Regions from separate parts of the Cupriavidus sp. R6-3 genome, predicted to be linked through region 1. Evidence: predicted binding sites of a transcription regulator. Region 1 holds the regulator's gene; each other region holds the start of a gene.
What was found. The regulator sigma-54, encoded in region 1, starts transcription at its own class of promoters, with help from an activator protein. The targets are predictions, from matches to a motif close to TGGCANGNAANCTGCTTT.
Positions count from the first base shown of each region.

Region 2: a site for sigma-54 is predicted at 3,913-3,930, ahead of AC6EI8_RS16400 (amidohydrolase/deacetylase family metallohydrolase). Genes of this name have one in related genera too.
Region 3: a site for sigma-54 is predicted at 4,812-4,829, ahead of AC6EI8_RS16655 (GTP cyclohydrolase II). Genes of this name have one in related genera too.

Region 1 covers NZ_JCBAJO010000104.1:3,855-10,394, reverse strand. Annotated here, with positions in the region: gene hpf (ribosome hibernation-promoting factor, HPF/YfiA family) at 187-540, opposite strand; gene AC6EI8_RS16030 (RNA polymerase factor sigma-54) at 590-2,068, opposite strand; gene lptB (LPS export ABC transporter ATP-binding protein) at 2,246-3,070, opposite strand; gene lptA (lipopolysaccharide transport periplasmic protein LptA) at 3,170-3,799, opposite strand; gene lptC (LPS export ABC transporter periplasmic protein LptC) at 3,916-4,545, opposite strand; gene AC6EI8_RS16010 (KpsF/GutQ family sugar-phosphate isomerase) at 4,554-5,537, opposite strand; gene AC6EI8_RS16005 (monovalent cation:proton antiporter family protein) at 5,814-6,540, shown strand, end outside.
Region 2 covers NZ_JCBAJO010000109.1:855-7,394, forward strand. Annotated here, with positions in the region: partial or broken gene AC6EI8_RS16375 (MFS transporter) at 1-154, opposite strand, end outside; gene AC6EI8_RS16380 (nucleoside deaminase) at 160-603, opposite strand; gene AC6EI8_RS16385 (LysR family transcriptional regulator) at 893-1,786, shown strand; gene AC6EI8_RS16390 (MBL fold metallo-hydrolase) at 1,957-2,970, opposite strand; gene AC6EI8_RS16395 (MarR family winged helix-turn-helix transcriptional regulator) at 3,076-3,594, opposite strand; gene AC6EI8_RS16400 (amidohydrolase/deacetylase family metallohydrolase) at 3,964-5,247, shown strand; gene AC6EI8_RS16405 (xanthine dehydrogenase family protein molybdopterin-binding subunit) at 5,258-6,540, shown strand, end outside.
Region 3 covers NZ_JCBAJO010000112.1:8,141-14,680, forward strand. Annotated here, with positions in the region: gene AC6EI8_RS16635 (glycosyltransferase family 39 protein) at 1-1,570, opposite strand, end outside; gene AC6EI8_RS16640 (amino acid ABC transporter permease) at 1,951-2,241, opposite strand; gene AC6EI8_RS16645 (amino acid ABC transporter substrate-binding protein) at 2,425-3,357, opposite strand; gene AC6EI8_RS16650 (acyltransferase family protein) at 3,612-4,691, shown strand; gene AC6EI8_RS16655 (GTP cyclohydrolase II) at 4,881-6,119, shown strand; partial or broken gene AC6EI8_RS16660 (DUF1688 family protein) at 6,143-6,540, shown strand, end outside.

The DNA.
Region 1 (6,540 bases):
AGCATACACCGGGAAGCCAGCCAGACGGAACCCCATCCCGGTTTCATCCTATAGGTTGCACGGCGAGCCGGCACCGCGGCCTCGCCCCAGTCTCCGCGCGCGGGGCGCAAAAAAGCCGTGCTCCTGGCACGGCTTCTTTCCTCACTTCAAGGCCGGCCGGCGTTGTGGCCGAGCCGAATCTTCAAGCTACTGCTGGGCCTGACTGGCCACGAAGCTGTGGTACTTCAGCGATTCGCGGTCGTGGCTCTGCACCTTGTCCTTGTAGCGGATCACTTGCCGGTCCAGCTTGTCGACCAGCATGTCGATCGCCGCATAGAGATCTTCGTGGTGCGCCTCGACAAAGATGTCCTTGCCCTTCAGATGCACATTGATTTCCGCGCGTTGACGGCGATCCTTTTCCTTTTGATTGTCGACCGATAGCAGCACGCTGACGTCAATAACCTGATCGAAATGCCTGAGGATTCGCTCCAGTTTCGTTTCCACGTACTCACGCAGCGAAGGCGTGATGTCCAAGTGGTGTCCACTGATCTTGAAGTTCATAGCGCTTCTCCTTCTGAAAGAGCCGCACCAGGCAGGCGATGCGACTCGGCTACAAAGACTTGCGAAGGTTCACGGCGGGGATCTTCAAGGCTTCACGGTATTTGGCGACGGTACGTCGCGCCACGACGAAGCCTTGTTCCCCCAGCAGTTCGGCAATCCGGCTGTCGGACAACGGGTTTCTGGGGTCTTCGGCTCCTATCAACTGCTTGATCAGCGCACGGATTGCGGTGGAAGAGGCGGCACCGCCGGTTTCGGTCGATACATGGCTGCCAAAGAAATATTTCAGCTCGAATGTCCCCATCGGGGTGGCCATGTACTTATTGGTCGTCACACGAGAAATGGTCGACTCGTGTAGACCCAGTGTATCGGCTATCTCCCTCAAAACCAAGGGGCGCATCGCAATTTCACCGTGCGTGAAGAAATTCTTTTGCCGCTCCACGATGGCTTGTGCGACGCGCAAAATGGTGTCGAAACGCTGCTGGATATTCTTGATGAGCCAGCGCGCCTCCTGCAGTTTCTGCTGCAATCCCGCGGCGCCGGTATCGCCTTTTGCACCGCGCAAGATTTGCGCATACATGTCGTTGATGCGCAGCCGCGGCATCACGTCGGGATTGAGCTGGGCGATCCAGTTATGGCCGCTCTTGCGCACGAACACGTCGGGCACGACGAAATCCGCTTCCGGCCGGCTGTAGGCGTGGCCGGGATAGGGCGCGAGCGAGCGGATCAGCTCGTGCGCGGCCTTCAGCTGCATGTCGTCGACCTGCAGCGCCTTCTTCAGGCGGGTGTAATCGCGCGCGGCCAGCAGTTCGAGGTGATGGCGCACGATCGTCATCGCCAGCTCGCGCTGCGGATGTTCGATGCGTCGCAGTTGCAGCGACAGGCATTCGGCCGCGTTGCGCGCCCCGACCCCGGGCGGGTCGAAGCTTTGCAGCAGCGTCAGCATCGCATGCACTTCGTCGAGCTCGAATTCGAGCTCTTCAGGCAATTCGGAAAGGATTTCCTCGAGCGAGGCGCTCAGGTAGCCGTCGTCGTCGAGCGATTCGATCAGGAAAATCGCCAGGCCCTTGTCGCGCGTGGAGATTTTCAGCGGCGCCAATTGCTCCATCAGATATTCGCGCAGCGTGGGCTCGGCATCGCGCAATTGCAGCGGCGTTTTCTCGTCCTCGTCGCTTTGCGGACGGCGGGCGAAATCGTCCAGGCTCCAGTCGCCGCCATAATCGTCGCCCGCGCCGTCGGCATAGCCGTCGTCGGCGGACGCGGCGCCATCCGCGCACGAATCGGCGGGGGCCGTCGGCTCGGAAGACGGGGTCGTGGTGGTGGTCTGGACATTGACCGACCCGTCGGCGGCGACCCGCAGCGGGCTTTCGATCCAGTCGTTTTCGCGTTCGAGCAGGGGATTCTCGGTCAGCGCCTGCTCGACTTCCTGTTGCAGTTCCAGCGTGGAGAGCTGCAACAGCCGGATCGACTGCTGCAGCTGCGGCGTCAGGGCCAGATGCTGGGAGAGGCGTAGCTGTAGCGACGGTTTCATGCGGCCTATTTTATGCGCAACTTCGGCCGCGATGGAACGGAATTTGCTATCGGAAGTTTCGATTGCGTGGTCAGAAGCGATTGCCTGATGGATCACCAGTGCAGGATCCATACATCGCCCGCGCACAAACGAAAACGGCCGCCCTCTGTACGAGGGCGGCCGCGCGCCAAACCGCCATTACATGCGGAAGTTTTCGCCCAGATAGACGCGCCGCACCGATTCGTTGGCGATGATGTCCTTGGGCTCGCCGGCCGCGAGCACCGCGCCTTCGCTGATGATGTACGCGTGGTCGCAGATGCCCAGCGTCTCGCGCACGTTGTGGTCGGTGATCAGCACGCCGATATTGCGTGCCTTCAGGAAGCTGACGATGCGCTGGATCTCGCCGACCGCGATCGGATCGACGCCGGCGAACGGCTCGTCGAGCAGGATGAAGCGCGGCGCCGAGGCAAGCGCCCGTGCGATCTCGACGCGGCGGCGCTCGCCGCCCGACAGCGACAGCGCGGGGTTGTTGCGCAGGTGCGCGATCTGCAGATCGTCGAGCAGGCTGTCCAGCCGCCGCTCGATCTCGGCGCCGGACAGCGCCTTGCCGTTGTCTCGCTGCAGTTCCAGCACCGCGCGGATGTTCTGCTCGACATTGAGCTTGCGGAACACCGACGCTTCCTGCGGCAGGTACGACAGGCCCATGCGCGCGCGCTCGTGGATCGGCAGGCCGCTGATGTGCTGGCCGTCGAGCACGATGTCGCCTTCGTCGAGCGCGACCAGGCCCACGATCATGTAGAACGAGGTGGTCTTGCCCGCGCCATTGGGGCCGAGCAGGCCGACGACCTCGCCGCTCTTGACGTCCAGCGACACGTCCTTGACCACGGTGCGCGAGCCGTAGCGCTTCTTCAGATGACGCACCACCAGGTTGCTGGTGGCCGGCATCGTGCCCGCGCCGGCACCGGCTGCGGTGTTGGCGTTGGCGGCGGGAGCGGTGGCGGTAGCGGTGTCGGCAACGGACATGTGGGCAATCCTTTGATACTGCGTAATGCGAAGCGGGCGTGGCGAAGCGTACGTGGCGCGGCGTGCGCGGCGTGCGGGTACGTCAGGCCCGGGAAGCGATCAGGGCTTGGCCGTCGGCGAGCCCTTCAGGTCCACGCCGGCGCCACTGCCGCCGGTCCCCTGGCTCTGGCGCGGCGACAGCACGGCGCGTACGCGGCCGGACGGGTTCGCCGGCGCCGCGTTGCCGCTGCCACCGGCCGCGGTGTAGAACTCGTTGCGGCTGTCGTAGGTCAGCACCGCGCCGCGGATCTCGTCGACCACCTTGGCGCCCGCCAGCCGCGCCATGCGCGCATTGCCGATCAGCTTGGCCACTTCCTGCTTGCCGTCGTATTCGACGCGGTCGCCCCAGCCGTCGATGTACTCGTCGACGTTGTCGCGCTTCTGCCGGATATAGGCCTGCTTGCCGCCCTTGGAGGTGGCCACCGCGTACTGGTAGCCCTCGGGATCGGTGCGCACCTCGGCGGCATCGGACTTGAGCACCATGGTCCCCTTGGTCAGCACCACGTTGCCGGTCAGCGTATAGATCTGCTTGACGTCGTCGTAGCTGGCGTTGTCGGCCTCCAGCACCAGCGGCTTGTCGCGGTCGGCGCGTTCGGCGAGCGCCGGCAGGGCGAGCGTCATGCCGGCGGCGAAGGCGAGCAGCACGGCGGTGGCGCGGCGGCGGGTCCAGGTCGTCAGGGTCAGGGTCATGTTGGCCACGATGGCGTTGATTGGCGTTGTCCGGGAATCGTCCAGACGGGGCGAGTGGCCCGGACTGGCGCGGAGATCGTTCGAATGGTGCGCGCCTGGCGCGGCGCCGCGATGCGTCATGGCTGTTTCGCGCCGCCGCCGCGCGGCGCCATCACGATGGTGCCGCGCACATTGCCGAGCAGATTGACCTCGCGCGTGACATTGTTGAAGACCAGGCCGTTGGCCGTCATCACCGACGGTCCGCGGGTCAGCTTGACCGGCTTGTCGGTCTTCACGATGTCGTCGTTGATCAGGATCTGGAAGTAGCTCGAGGTCGCGCTCATCTGCGGGTCCTGCGATGGATCGGCGCCCTGCACGCGAACGATATGGGCGTTGCCGAACAGGTCGATCACGCTGGCGTCGGCGTTCATCTTGCCCAGGTCCGCGGTACCGGTCACCGGCGGCCGGTCCGGTTCGTAGGCGCGCATCGCCGGCCGCGTGACCTCGTAGGTCTGGTCGTCCTCGTAATGGATCATCCGCTCGCCGGTGAAGCGCATCTTGGTGCTGCCGTCCTCGGCCAGTTCGGTCGCGGTGAAGCGCTCCATCCAGTAGTCGGGCACATGGCGCTTCTGGCGTTCGGTATCGCTGACCTGGCGCGGCGTGTTGATCTGCACCAGCCAGAACGTACTGCCGGCAACGAGCGCCATCAGCAGCAGCGGCATCAGCCGCAGCGCGAGGCGGGACAGGGAAGGGAACAGATCCCGCATGGCGTTCGTCAGATGACCTTGGCCCGGGTCAGGTCATGGATATGCAGCGCGCCCACCAGGCGCTGGTCGGCGTCGACCACCAGCAGCTGGTTGATGCGGTTTGCTTCCATGACCTGCACCGCCTCGACCGCGAGCTGGTCCGGCCCGACGGTGAAGGGGTTGGCATGCATGACCTCGCCGATCGGCACGGTCTTCCAGTCGCGCGGCGTTTCCAGCAGCCGGCGCAGGTCGCCGTCGGTGAAGACGCCGATCGCGCGGCCCTCGGCATCGACGATGGCGGTCATGGCCATGCCCTTGCGGGTGATCTCCATCAGGGCCTGTGCCAGCGGCGTGCTTTCGCGGACTTCGGGCACCGCATTGCCTGTGCGCATCACGTCCCGCACATGGGTCAGCAGCTTGCGGCCGAGCGCACCGCCGGGGTGCGAGCGGGCGAAGTCCTCTTCGCCGAAGCCGCGCGCGTCGAGCACCGCCACCGCCAGCGCGTCGCCCAGCGCCAGCGCCGCCGTCGTGCTGGCGGTCGGGGCGAGATTCAGCGGGCAGGCTTCCTTCTCGACGCGGGCGTCCAGATGCGCGTCGGCCAGCTGCGCCAGGTTCGATTCGACATTGCCGGTCACCGAGATCAGCTTGGCGCCGATGCGCTTGACGATCGGCACGATCGACAGCAGCTCGGAGGTTTCGCCCGAATTGGAGAAGGCGATCAGCACGTCGTCGCGGGTGACCATGCCGAGGTCGCCATGCGAGGCCTCGGCGGGATGGACGAAGAAGGCTGGCGTACCGGTCGAGGCCAGCGTGGCCGCGACCTTGCGGCCGATATGGCCGGACTTGCCGATGCCGGAAACGACCACGCGGCCCGAGCACTCCAGCACCAGCTGCACCGCCCGCGCGAAGTCCGGCGTCAGCCGCGACGACAACGCGGCGACCGCATCGGCTTCGATCTGCAGGGTATGGCGTGCGAGCTCGAGTGCTCTTTCCGCATTGAAATTGGCTATCATGGCGACGAAGTATACCAATGAATGCGATGACGCCCGGGCCGGTCGCGGCGCGTCCGGCCCGGCGTCTGCCTCCGCGTCCGGGTTCGGTCTGCGCCGGCTGGCCGCCCCCGGCAACATGCCGCCGTGCCGGGCAGGCCGTTCCTGGTCCACCGCTTGCTTTACCGCCGGCGCAACCGCTGCACTGCTGCACCGCTATTCGGACCACAGCTCGCACCACAACCAGTACCGCACGAGCACCGCTCGCACCACCGCTCGCACCACCACCGGCCCGCCCGAATGCATTCTCCGCTGGACTTGACCCTTGTGCTGCTGGCCGCCGCCGTGCTCGGCGTGGTTGCTTTCCGCATGCTGCAGCTGCCGCCGATGCTCGGCTATCTGGCGGTCGGCATCCTGATCGGACCGCACGCGCTTGGCCTGGCCAGCGATTCGGGGCAAACCAAGTACCTGGCCGAGTTCGGCGTGGTCTTTTTGATGTTCTCGATCGGGCTGGAGTTCAATCTGGCCAAGCTGCGCGCGATGCGGCGGCTGGTGTTCGGCCTGGGCGGCAGCCAGGTGGTGCTGACCATGCTGGCGGTGGCGCCGGTCGGCTGGCTGTTCAGCGCGGTCTTCGACCTGAGCTGGCAGGCCTCGATCGCGCTGGGCGGCGCGCTGGCGATGTCGTCGACCGCGATCGTCTCCAAGATGCTGTCCGAACGGCTGGAGCTGGAGACCGAGCACGGCCGCAACATCTTCAGTGTGCTGCTGTTCCAGGATCTGGCGGTGGTGCCGCTCTTGATCGTGATTCCCGCGCTGTCGCGCGACCCCGGCGAGCTGCCGATGGCGCTGGGCCTGGCCATCATCAAGATCGTGGTGGCGCTGACGCTGATCTTCGTGCTCGGCAAGGAAGTGGTCAGCCGCTGGTTCCATGTGGTGGCCGCCCGCCGCTCGCAGGAACTGTTCATGCTGAACCTGCTGCTGGTCACGCTGGGCATGGCGGCGCTGACCGAGCGGCTGGGGCTCTCGA
Region 2 (6,540 bases), on a different contig from region 1:
GGTAATCCAGCCCGGTGCTGTTGCGGATGACCGGCGCCAGCGGGCCGATGCCAGTCAGGAAGGGACGCAGGTTCAGGCCGGCCAGCACGATCGCCGCCAGCGCCCAGCCCGGCGCGCCGAGGCCGCGCCGGCCGGTGGAGACTTCAACTGCCATGGAACTCAACGGCCATAGACCGCATCGGCGGTGACACCCACATCGAGGCGGATCAGCGGCAGCGGCGGCGGATCGAGCGTCAGCCGCAGCGCCTGGTAGGTGGCCTCGCTGGACAGGCCATAGGGCGCGGCGTCGTTGTTGTCGAACGCGTAGTAGACCTCCTGCACGCCGCTGATCACCAGCGCGGCCAGGCACATCGGGCAGGGATGGCCGCTGGCATAGACCGCGCAGCCGCGCAGGTCCGGGCTCTGCAGGCGCCGGCTGGCGGCGCGGATCGCCTCCATCTCGGCATGGCTGGTCGGATCGTGGCTGTGGACGATGCCGTTGACGCCGGTCGCGATCAGCTGGCCGTCGCGCGCCAGCACGGCGCCGAAGGGCCGGCCGCCGCGTGCGCGATTGGCCTGCGCCAGATGCACGGCTTCGCGCAACAGGGATTCGTGGTTGGACATGGGGATGCCTCCCGGAAAAAGAGCCTGCGGGTAGAGGACCAGACTGTACGCGCGCGCTTGGCAATTGGGAAATTAAATGATGGAATGCTCGGCAGTGAGGAATCAAATAGATGCGCAAAGGCCCGCGCAAGGGCCGGCGCCCCGGCGCCAAGACCCGCGCAATCGAGCTGGGCAAAGACGCGCGCAAAAGACCGCTCAAAGGCCCCCCAAAGGCCCCCCGAAAAACCGCCCGAACACCTGCGCGAATCCCTGCCCAAATGGCCGCCTCGAACGACACCCCTTGAACGACATCCTCGATCCCCAACTGCTGCGCAGCTTCGTCGCCGTGGCCGACAGCGGCAGCTTCACCCGCGCCGCCGAGCGCGTCCATCTGACCCAGTCCACCGTCAGCCAGCAATTGCGCCGGCTCGAGGAACAGTGCGGCTGCGCGCTGCTCGACCGCGGCGGGCGCTATGTCACGCCGACCCCGGAGGGCGAACGGCTGCTGGGCTATGCACGGCGGATCCTGCAACTGTCGGGCGAGGCCGTCGCGCAGATCCGCGACAGCGCGGTGCAGGGCGAGATCCGGCTCGGCGTGCCGGAAGACTTCGCGGCGCAGACGCTGACGCCGGTGCTGGCCGATTTCGCCGACGCCTGGCCCGGCGTGCGGCTCGAGGTCACCAGCGGCCTGAGCCACGAGCTATGGCAAGGCTTCCAGGAGGGGGATTTCGATCTGGCGCTGATCAAGCAGCGCGAGGGCAGCGCCGCCGGGTTGGCAAGCTGGCCCGAGCCGCTGTGCTGGATCGACAGCCGCCGGCGTCCCGCCTTCGGGCGCGAGCCGGTGCCGCTGGCCGTCTTTCCCGGCGGCGCCCTGTATCGCGGCGAGATGACGCATGCGCTGGAGGCGAGCGGCCGGCGCTGGCGCATCGGCTTCGTCAGCGCCAGTCTTGCCAGCCTGAGCTCGGCGGTGGCCGACGGCCTGGGCATCAGCCTGCTGCCGCGCCGCGTGGTCACGCGCGCGCATCGCGTGCTCGACGAGCCCGCGCTGATCGGCGCGGTGCCGCCGGTCGAGCTGAGCCTGCATGCCCGGCCGGAACCGTCGGCGCCGGCGCGCGACATGGCGGCGCGGCTGCAGGCCAGGTGCGATGCCGTGATGCGGCGCGACCAGCGGCGCGGCCAGTTGCGCGGCCAGTTGCGCGACTAGCACCCGCTCAAGCACCGCTTTAGTCCCGGCGAGCAGCCTGTTAGCACCGGATCAGCGACGAGTCAGCACCGAGTTGGCACCGAGTTAGCACTGAGTCAGCACGGTGCAGCGGCCGGTCGGCAGCGGGCAGCGCCGGGTCAGCGACGCGTTAGCGGCGGATCGGCGCGTGATCACCGGTCCGTGCGGATCGGCCCGAACTCCACCGGCACCCACGTATAGCCGTTGCCGTCGGCCCGCACGTGCCCGATGCCGGGGAAGGGCAGATGCATGCCGGCGACCCACAGCTTGTTGCGCGCGGCATCGTTGAACAGCCGCTTGCGCGTGCGCACCGCGGCGCGGCTGTCCACGTCGAATTCGATCGCCACGTCCGGCCGGCGGAACTGCACCGCATGGCTGTGCACGATGTCGCCCCACACCAGCAGGCTCTGCGCCTTGCCGTTCTTCTCGGAGCGCAACAGATAGCCGGTATGGCCCGGGGTATGGCCGTAGGCGGCCACCGCGGCGATGCCCGGCACGACCTCGTCGCCGGCCTTGAAGGTGCGGAAGCGCCCGCCCGCCTGATACGGGGCGACCGCATCCCGCGCCATCTTGAAGTAGGGCTGGGCCTCGGCCGGGGCCTTGTCGGCGACGTCCTGCGACAGCCAGTAGTCGGCGTCCATCTGCGAGGCATGGACCGTCGCGGTCGGGAACGCCGGCTTGCCGTCGACCGCCAGGCCGCAGGCGTGGTCGCCATGCAGATGGGTTAGCAGCACGGTGTCGATCTGCATCGGGTCGTAGCCGGCGGCGCGAACGTTGTCGACGATCTTGCCCAGCGCGGGGCCGAAGCAGGCGCCGGCGCCGGTGTCGATCAGCACCAGATTCTTGCCGGTGTGGATCAGAAACCCATTGACCGCGGTCTGCACGCCCGGCGTCGACTCCACGAACATGCGCGCCAGCAGGGATTGCACCTCGCGCGCGCTGGTGTTGCGCAGCAGCTTGGGGTCGACATCGATATAGCCGTCGTACAGTGCGGTGATCTCGAACTCGCCGAGCATCATCCGGTAATAGCCGGGCACCTGATTCTGCTGCTGCGCCGGCACGCCCTGCGCGTGGGCCGGCGTGCCGGCAAGCGCCGCGCACGACAGTGCGGCGGCCAGCGCGAGAGGAAGAACACGACGCGGAAGGGCAAAACGGGACGGGTTCATGCGGCGCTCCATGCGGAAGAACGTTGTTTGGCGCAATGACGGGAACAACAAGCCGGAAATCGGGCTGGCGCTAATGTATCACTCGTCACATTTCCCCGCAGGCCGTCACTCCACTGGCGGCAGCCGATACGGCACGCTGCCGTGCTCGTTGGTCGCCTCGACCAGGCGGATCAGATACAGCAGGAACCGTTCACGGTCGGCCGGCGGCAGATGGTCGACGGTGCGATCGTGCGCGCGCTGAACCGCCGCCTCCATCTTCCTGACCAGTGTCTTGCCCTTGCGGGTCAGCTTGACGAGCTTGACGCGCCGGTCGGTTTCGCTTTGCCGGCGCTGCAGCAGTCCGCGCGCCTCCAGCCGAGGAATGACTTCGGCCACCGTGGTGCGCTCCAGGCCTACCTCGAGGGCCACGGTGTTCTGGTCGAGTTCGCCGTGCTGCTCCAGTGCCGTCAACAGGCTGTACTGGACGGGCGTGATGCCGAACGCCTCGGTCTCCTCGAGGAACAGCGAGCAGTGGACCTGATGCAGGCGCCGGATCAGGAAGCCGGGGCGCCCCAGCAGCGTGGAGCGGTGCCGGGCGGCGTCGATCTCGGTCTGGATGGCGATGGGTCGTTTGGTCGTCGTCATGCGGTGCGGTGTTCGGAAACGGACGGCATTTCGCCGCCGGCGGTTGGCGCCAGGTCAGGGGGCAGCCGTTCCAGCGTGGCTTCGGTTGCCGCCATTATCGCCGAATAGGTGGTATGCCCCGTATTGCACAGCAACGGGGCAGGTTTGCTGCCCGCTGGGCTCGTATACGCCGATTCCCGGTGCGCCGGCACCAGCCTCGCGCATCCGGAATCGACCCGGATAAGTGGCATACCCCGTATTTCGTTGCGTCGACGCAAGACCGCAAAGCGTTGGCCGGCAAGGGTTTCCGGCAACGGAGGCCGGGCCTGCGGCATGCACTGGCAAAGTTCTTGCGTTTTGCAGGCAGCGTTTTCACCCCACGAGGCCAGCATGACTGCAAGCAAGCGCGACATCGTTCTTCGGCAAGGCCGCGTCATCGATCCGGACGCCGGCATCGACGCGGTGTGCGATGTATGGATCCGCAACGGCCGCATCGCCGCCGTCGGCGACGGCTCGGCGGCCTTGCCTGCCGACGCCGATGCGGCCGAAGTCGTCGACTGCCGCGGCAAGCTGGTGCTGCCCGGCCTGATCGACACGCACGCGCACGTGTACCAGTACGTGACCGGACGCTTCGGCCTGAACGCGGACATGTGCGGCGTGCATTCCGGGGTCACCACGCTGATCGACCAGGGCGGCGCGAGCTGCATGACGCTGCCCGGCTTTCGGCACTACGTTGCCGAGCCGGCAAGCAGCCGCGTCTACGCCTTCCTGTCGGCCTATCTGGTCGGCGGGCTCGAAGGCCATTACTACGCGGAGCTGTATCGGCCCGAATGCGTCGATGTCGATGCCACGGTGAAGGCCGCGCTGGCCAACGCCGACCTGGTGCGCGGCATCAAGGCCCATGCCGAGCTCGGCGGGTTTGCGCGGTGGGGCGTCGAGGTGATGCGTGCGTCCGCCGAGATTGGCCGTCAGACAGCGCTGCCGGTCTACGTCCACTTCGGCCAGTTGTGGCCGATGCCTGGCCACGCCGAGCACGATGTCGACCCCGACACGATCCTCGAGCAGGTGGTCGACATGCTCAAGCCTGGCGATGTGCTGGCGCACCCGTTCAGCCGCCATCCCGGCGGCTTCGTCAACCGCGACGGCACCGTGCACCCGCTGGCGCGCGAGGCGGCGGCGCGCGGCCTGAAGATCGACGTCGGTCACGGCTCGCACTTCAGCTACCGGATGGCGCGCACCGTGCTGGACGCCGGCATCGTGCCCGATACGCTGGGCGCCGACATGCACGGCTACAACACGCACGTGCCGGCGCCAGCGGGTACGCCGGCGGAACATCCGGACCAGGACCATATGTTCCTCGGCCGCGTCCGCTTCAGCCTGGTGTCGGCGATGACCAGCATGCTGGCGCTCGGTTTGCCACTGGACCATGTGGTGCGCATGGCCACCGTCAATGCGGCACGCATGGCCGGCCTGAAGGACGGCGCCGGCACGCTGCGGGTCGGTGCCGAGGCCAACGTCTCGGTGCTGGAAGACCTGCGTGGCCGCTGGGTCCTCGCCGACAACGAGGGGACCCAGGTGGTGGTCGAGCGGATGCTGGAACCGGTGTTCTGCCTGCGCGCCGGGCAGCGCTTCGATGCGGCCGCGTCCATCCTGCCGGTTGCGCAGGTCGCCTAGGGAGATCGCGATGACGACCCCGGCAGCGCACGGCGACCGCAGCAGGAACGGCGGTAACAACGGCGGCAACAACGGCGGCAAGACCGGCGGCATCGGCGCGCGGCTGCGCCGCAAGGAGGACGACCGTTTCCTGCGCGGCCGCGGCGACTATGTCGCCAACCTGCGCATGGTCGGCATGCGCGATGTCGCGTTCGCGCGCAGTCCGCTGGCGCATGCGCGCATCCGCGGCATCGAGAAGCCCGAAGGGCTGGCCGATGCGGTATTCACGCTGGCCGACCTCGACGGAGTGCGGCCCATCGTCGCCGACTCGGGGCTCGCCGGCTTCAAGTCGTCGGCGCAGCCGGTGCTCGCCGACGGCAAGGTGCGCCAGGTCGGCGAGATGATCGCGATGTGCGTGGCCCCGACCCGCGCGCTGGCCGAAGACATTGCGGCGCAGGTCTTCGTCGACTTCGAGGAGCTGCCGGCGGTGGTCGACATGCTGGCCGCACGCGAGGCCGGCGCGCCGCTCGTGCACGAGCACTGGGGCGACAACGTGTTTCTTTCGACGGCGGTCGGCACGGACGGCGACAACGAGGCCGCGTTGGCCGCGATCCGCGCGAGCGCGCCGATTCACGTCATCCGCACGCTGCGTACCGCGCGCCAGAGCATGGCGCCGATGGAGGGCCGTGGCGTGGTCGCCTGGTGGGACCGGCGCCTGGCCCAGCTGGTGGTGGTCACCGCGGCGCAAATGCCGCATATCAACCGCACGGGGTTGGCAGGCTGTCTGGGCCTGGACGAAGGGCAGGTTCGCGTGATCTCGCCGGACGTCGGCGGCGGCTTCGGCTACAAGGGAATCCTGCTGCCCGAAGAAGTCTGCGTCGCGTGGCTGGCGATGCGGCTGGAGCAGCCGGTGCGCTGGATCGAGGATCGGCGCGAGCAGCTGACGGCCAACGCGAACTGCCGCGAGCACGCCTATCGCATCGAGGCCTGGGCCGAGCGCGATGGCCGCCTGCTGGCGGTCGACTGCGAGGCCACGGTGGATTCGGGCTGCTATTCGTCGTACCCGTTCTCGGCCTGCCTGGAGGCCGCACAGGTCGGCAGCATCCTGCCGGGGCCCTACATGATGGAGCGCTATCGCTGCCGCACCTGGTCGGTGGCGACCAACAAGCCGCCGATCCTGCCATACCGCGGCGTGGCGCGCACCGGCGTCTGCTTCGCGATCGAGAGCGTGATGGACGCGGTCGCGGTCGAGGCGGGGCTGGAACCCCATCAGGTGCGGCTGCGCAATCTGGTGCCGCCCGAGCGCATGCCGTT
Region 3 (6,540 bases), on a different contig from region 1:
ACGTCTGTTCGAACGCCTCCAGCGTCGGAATCCACTTGTCCGGTTCCTGCTGCAGGCCGAACTGCAGTTCGTCGGGATGCCAGACCAGCGTCAGCGGATGGCGCAGGTAGAACGGCAGCGTGTGGTCGAGCATGCCGACGCCGTAGAACGGCATGTCGTCCTTCAGCACCTGCTGAATGGCGGGTACCAGGTCGATGCCGGAGGTGCGCCGGCCCATCACCTCATGGCCGAGCAGCGCGACCGTGAAGCTGGTGTACATCGCCAGGCCGTAGACCACGATGCTGGCCAGCCGGCCGTTGCGCCGCGCCAGCCAGTGGGCGAGCAGCACGCCGGCGAACATGACGACGAAGGCGGCGCCGATCCACAGCGCGAAGATCCGGTAATAGGCGTTGGGCGTGTTGTCGGAATCGAGCGTCGCGACCACCGGCGTGGCGGCCAGCCCGAGCACCGAAACGCCCAGCATCAGCAGCACCAGGCGGCGCCAGCCGGTGTCGCCGATGCGGTCCAGCGCGACGCCGGCCAGCATGCCCAGCGCCGGGAAGATCGGCACGATATAGCCGGGCAGCTTGGAGTTCGACAGGCTGAAGAAGACGAAGATGGCGCCGGCCCAGACCAGCATCAGCAGGGCTGGGCGCAGCGGGACGGCATTTGCCGGCTCCCCCGCCTGCGCCGCCTCGGTCCGCTCGCGGCGCACCGCGCGCCAGATGCCCGGCGCCAGCGCCAGCCACGGCAGGAAGCCGGCCAGCAGCAAGGGCACGAAGTACCACACCGGTCCCTGGCGATGATGGACGCTGGTCGTATAGCGCTGCCAATGCTCATGGATGAAGAAGAAGCGCAGGAATTCCGGATTGCGCTCGGCGATCAGCCAGAACCACGGCACCGTGATCGCCAGCAGCAGCGCGGCGCCCCACAGCAGATGCAGGCGGCGCCACAGGCCGAAGTCGCGCGTGATGGCGGTGTAGACCACCAGCACCAGCCCGGGCAACGCGATGCCGATCAGCCCCTTGGTCAGGATGGCGACGCCCATCGCGGCCCAGCAGCCCAGCATCCAGCCGCGGCGTGCGGCCGGGGTGGTGTCCGGATGCTGCGCCAGCAGCATGCAGGCCAGCACGCAGGCGAGCGCGCCGGCCAGCGTCATGTCCAGCGAATTGAAGTGCGCGGCGACGCTCCACATCGGCGCGGCGGCCAGCGCCAGGCCGGTCAGCCAGCCGGCGCGCGCGCCGAACCAGCGGCCGGCCGCCCACATCGACGCCAGCAGGCCGATAAAGCCGGACAGCGCCACGCACAGCCGCGCCTGCCACTCGCCCAGGCCGAAGGCGGTATAGGTCAGCGCCGTCACCCACAGGTGAAAGGGCGGCTTCTCGAAATACTTGACGCCGTTGTAGCGGATCGTGACCCAGTCGCCGCTGGCGAACATCTCGCGGGCGATCTCGGCATAGCGGCCTTCGTCGGAGCGCAACAGATGGCGGGCGTCCAGCGTCCCGAACCAGAGCAGGACGATATACAGGACGACCAGGGCAATCACCGCCGCGGACAAGCCGGCGGCGCGCGTGGTCGGGGAACGGCGCATGAAACTCCTGAAACGGTGCTGCGCGGCCTCGGCCGCTTGCTGACAACCCGCTACGGAGCGCTGCCGCTCCGTGTGGTGCATACGACGCCTATGTCAACGGCGAAGTTCGCATTTTGTGCGAAAGCTATGACGGCTGATACCGAAAAATGTCCTACACGGGACCGCACCGGAGGGCCTTTTCCGGCTCGGGACATATGTCCTGTGGCGTCCATTTCACTTTTCGTGCCTCGTCGCCCCGGTCGGCAGCGGCGACGCACCGCCGCCCGCGCGGGCACGGGCGGCGCGCGATGGGCGCACGGACGCAAAAAAACCCGCCGGCAGCGGGTTCTTGAATTCGCCATCGGGACGGGCCGCCCCCGGGCTGGCCCGTCGGGCCGATGTCAGTTCGCCGGCTTGGCGGGCTTGGCCTTCTTCGCCTTGTGGCCGTTCTTCTTGCCTTCGTCCTGGCCCGGCGCGAGATCGGCGCGCGTGCTCTGGTTGGTGCCCTGGGTGTAGGGATCGAACTTGTCGCCGGCTTTCGCCCCCTGGCTGTAGGGGTCGAACTTCTCGCCCGCCTTGGCGCCTTGCGAGTACGGGTCGAACTGCTTCTTGCCGCCGGTGTTCTGGGCGTGCACCGCCAGCGAGGCGGTGCCGATGCACAGCGCGATGGCCGTCGCGACGAACTTGCTCATGGTGTCTCCTCGAAAGTTGCCGTCCATCGGATGGGCGGCTGACGATGGGCAGGCGCCGACGCGCCGCCCGCGCCAGTGTCTCCAACCTGACTTGCGGCTGTCAAGCGAGTCACACCGGGCGTCGCGGGTGCGTCGGCCTCATGGAAAGCAAGGATTGCGGAGGCCGTTGGCCCCCGCATGCGCCTATTCCGTGACCGCGTCGGACGGATGCTTCCACGCCTCGCGGACCTCGGCCGACGGGGCCAGCGCCAGGTTGATGCCACGTCCGCCGATCGGCTTCTGGAACCAGCGCTGCTGCAGCGCCTCGATCTGCGCGCCGCGATAGACGCCGGCCAGGGTCTCGTCGACCAGCCGCTTCCACGCCGGGTCCGACTTCGACAGCATCAGCGCGTTCTGCTCGACCGACAGCGCGGGACCGACGATCACGAATTGCGATGGATCCTTGGCGCGGGCGCGCAGGCCGGCCAGCAGCACGTCGTCCATCACGAAGGCCTGGGCGCGGCCGGACTCGAGCAGCAGGAACGATTCGCCGTGGTCCTTGGCGTAGACGTCGCGATAGCCGTACTGGCCCTTGAGCCGGCGCACGTGGCGGTCGCCGGTCGAGCCGGCGCTCGTCACCACGGTCTTGCCGCGCAGGTCCTCGAGCGAGTCGATGCCCGCATCGGCACGCACCAGCATCCGCACCGTCGACACATAGTGCGAGACGCTGAAGGCGACCTGCTTCTGGCGCTCGAGCGTGTTGGTGTTCGGCGCGCAGTCGAGGTCGACCAGGCCGTTGACGATGGCGGGGATGCGGTTCTGCGGCGTCAGCGGCATCCAGCGCACCTTCAGGTCCTTCAGGCCGAGCGCCTGGCGGGCGCCCTCGGCCGCGCGCAGGCACAGGTCGACCGCGTAGCCGGCCGGCTGGCCCTTGTCGTCGGCGAACGAGAACGGCAGCGCGGACTCGCGGTAGCCGAGCACGATGGTGCCGCTGGAGCGGATCTTGTCGATGACCGAACCGTGCAACGCCTCGGCGCCGGCGGCGTGGGCGATGCCGGTGCCGAGCAGGGCTGCCGCGAGGAGGACCGGGCGGAACGAACGAAGAGGGCGACGGAAAGAACGAAGGGAGGACAGCATGGCGATGCGATAGAAAACAGCAAAGACCAAAGGGTAGCGATAGGGAGGAGTCAGGGGAAGGACAACTTCGTCATAAGTAAATACCCTAGGTCGATGTGATGACGCGGGCACAATGACCGGACCAGCATGGCGGCGCCGGCACCTGCACCCGGGTACAATCCCGGGCCACGCGCCCGGTGTCGCGTCGCGCACGGGCGCGTCGAGGCTGGGCCGCGATTTCCGTTCGGTTCCCGTTCGCTTCCCGTCTGTCACCCATGTCTTCGCAACCCGCGCGCCTGGCCGGCATCGATGCGCTCAAGGCCATCGGCTCGCAACTGATCGTGCTGCACCATCTGGCCTTCTACGGGCCGATGTCCGATGCGGCCCATTCCCTCGCCCCCGCCCTGATCGACTGGCTCGCCGACTACGCGCGCATCGCCGTCCAGCTCTTCCTGGTGATCGGCGGCTTCCTGGCGGCGCGCAGCCTGGCGCCGGACGGACTGCTGCGCGCGTCCCGCCCGCTGACGGCGCTGCTGCGGCGCTATCGCAAGCTCGTCGTGCCCTTCGCCGCGGCCATTGTCCTCGCCATCGCCGCGGCGGCGCTCGCGCGGCAGGGCATGGACCATCCCTCGATTCCGGCGCCGCCGCAATGGGGCCAGCTGCTGGCGCATCTGCTGCTGTTGCACGACGTGCTCGATATCGACGCGCTGTCCGCGGGCGTCTGGTATGTCGCGATCGATTTCCAGCTGTTCGGGCTGCTGTTGCTGGCGCTTTGGCTGGCGCGCCGGATGCCCGCCGGCTGGCGTGTCCGCGTGGGCGTGGCGCTGGTGGCGGCGCTCGGCCTGGCCTCGCTGTTCTGGTTCAACCGGGACGCCGGCTGGGACATGTGGGCGATCTATTTCTTCGGCGCCTACGGCCTGGGCGTGCTCGGCTACTGGGCCTCCAATCGCGGGCGCTCCCCCTGGTGGATCGCGGCGCTCGCGGCGGTGGGCGTGGCCGCGCTGTTGGTCGATATGCGCTCGCGCATCGCACTGGCGGTCGTCGTCGCGTTGTGGCTGGCGATGGCACGGCGCGGCGGCTGGCTGTCGTCGTGGCCGCGCGGCCGTGTCTTCGCCATGTTCGGCGCGATCTCGTACTCGGTGTTCCTGGTGCACTTCCCGATCTGCCTGCTGGTCAACAGCCTGATGTCGCAGCTCGCGCCCGGCATGCCGTGGCTCAACGCGGCCGGCATGGCGATGGCGTGGCTGGCCAGCAACGCCGCCGGTGCGCTTTTTTACCGATATGTCGAATCGCGCGACCCCCTCGCGTCGCTGGGCAAGTTGTTGTTGCGCAACCGTACGGGGCTCGCCGGCTAGCAGGCGTTGCCCGCCTGCAACATCGGCGGCGCTGCACGATACGTGGGCGCCGCATGAACCGTTGTTGTGCCGCAATTGGTGAGGGAGCGTACTCAAAAGGGGAAAACGCCCATACGCGCTTGGCATGGCGATTGCCTACCATCAAGGTAAACCTGACCGTTTGGTCAGGATTCACGCCTCGAGGCTGCCATGTCCGATCACATCGTCCTGACCTCGCACGCACGCCGCGACAAGCCGGCCGAGCCGATCCACTGGGGGGCGCCGACCGCGGCCGAGCGCGGACCCGTGATCGCGACGCTGACCAATCCGGCGCATCGCAACGTGATCGGGACGCATGCCGGCGCCTATGCGGTCTATCGCGCGCTGGCGGTCGCTTCGGGCACGTTGCAGCGCGACCACCGCCCCGACCTGACCGACACCGCGCCGGCCGAGCCCATCGGCCCGCATCCGCAATGGGGCGATCCCGACAAGATCGTGTCGCTGGACCCGTGGGGACATCTGGTCTCGACCGTCTTCGCCGACCGCATCGCTGCGGGCGTCGATATCCGGCCGACCATCGCCGTCACGCGCGCCCATATCAACATGCCGGAACTGGTGGCGGCGATCGCCGCCGGCCGGCTGATCCCCGACGGCAGGATCCTGTTTGCCAACGGCGACGTGCGGGTGACCAAGGCCGCCGTCGATCCGGTCTGGTATCTGCCCGGCATGGCGCGCCGCTTCGGCATCAAGGAGAGCGCGCTGCGCCGCAGCCTGTTCGAGCAGACCAGCGGCATGTTCCCGGAGCTGGTGACCCGTCCCGACCTGAAGGTCTTCCTGCCGCCCATCGGCGGCATGACGCTGTATTTCTTCGGCGACGTCAGCCAGCTGGGCAAGCCGCAGACGCCTGTCGCCTGCCGCGTGCACGACGAATGCAACGGATCGGACGTATTCGGGTCGGACATCTGTACGTGCCGCCCGTATCTGGCGCACGGTATCGAGGTGTGCATCGAGATGGCCCAGCAGGGCGGGGTCGGACTGGTGGTCTACAACCGCAAGGAAGGCCGCGCGCTGGGCGAGGTCACCAAGTTCCTGGTCTACAACGCGCGCAAGCGGCAGGTCGGCGGCGACCGCGCCGAGACCTATTTCGCGCGGACCGAATGCGTGGCGGGCGTGCAGGACATGCGCTTCCAGGAGCTGATGCCCGATGTCTTCCACTGGCTGGGCATCCGTCGCATTGACCGCTGGGCCTCGATGAGCAATATGAAACACGGCGCGCTGGTCGCGCAGGGGATCGAAGTGGTCGAGCAGGTGCCGATTCCCGATGCGCTGATTCCGGCCGATGCGAGGGTGGAGATCGACGCCAAGGTGGCGGCGGGCTACTTCACCCGTTACACGCCTCCGGACGCCACCGAACTGACGGTGGCCAAGGGCAGGGGACTGGACGAATGACAGAACGAAACGATGCGGCATCGATGGGCGCGGCGGGGCAAGCCGGCGCGCAGGCCCGTGCTTCGCGCGAGGGCTGGCAAAGCTGGGTGGAACCCGATCATCCGGCGTCGGCGTTGTTGACGGCGCAGGCGGTGCGCGCGCGCTGCGCCGCCGTGACGGCCGCGGTGGCGGCCGGCGATTCGCAGTGGTTCAGCTGGCATCCCGAGCGGGTCCCGGCGATCGCCGACTATGTGGCCACCACCATCCGCTCGCGCTACCGCGATCTGCAGGTGCCCTACCACAGCCGCTGGCGCCATTTCGAGAGCGGCGGACCGGGCGAGCTGCGCGACCGCTGGGGCATCCTCTGCGAGCGCGCGGCGCTGACCGGCGACGATCATCGCGAAGAGCGCGCGCGCATCGGCATCGACCTGGTGATTCCCAG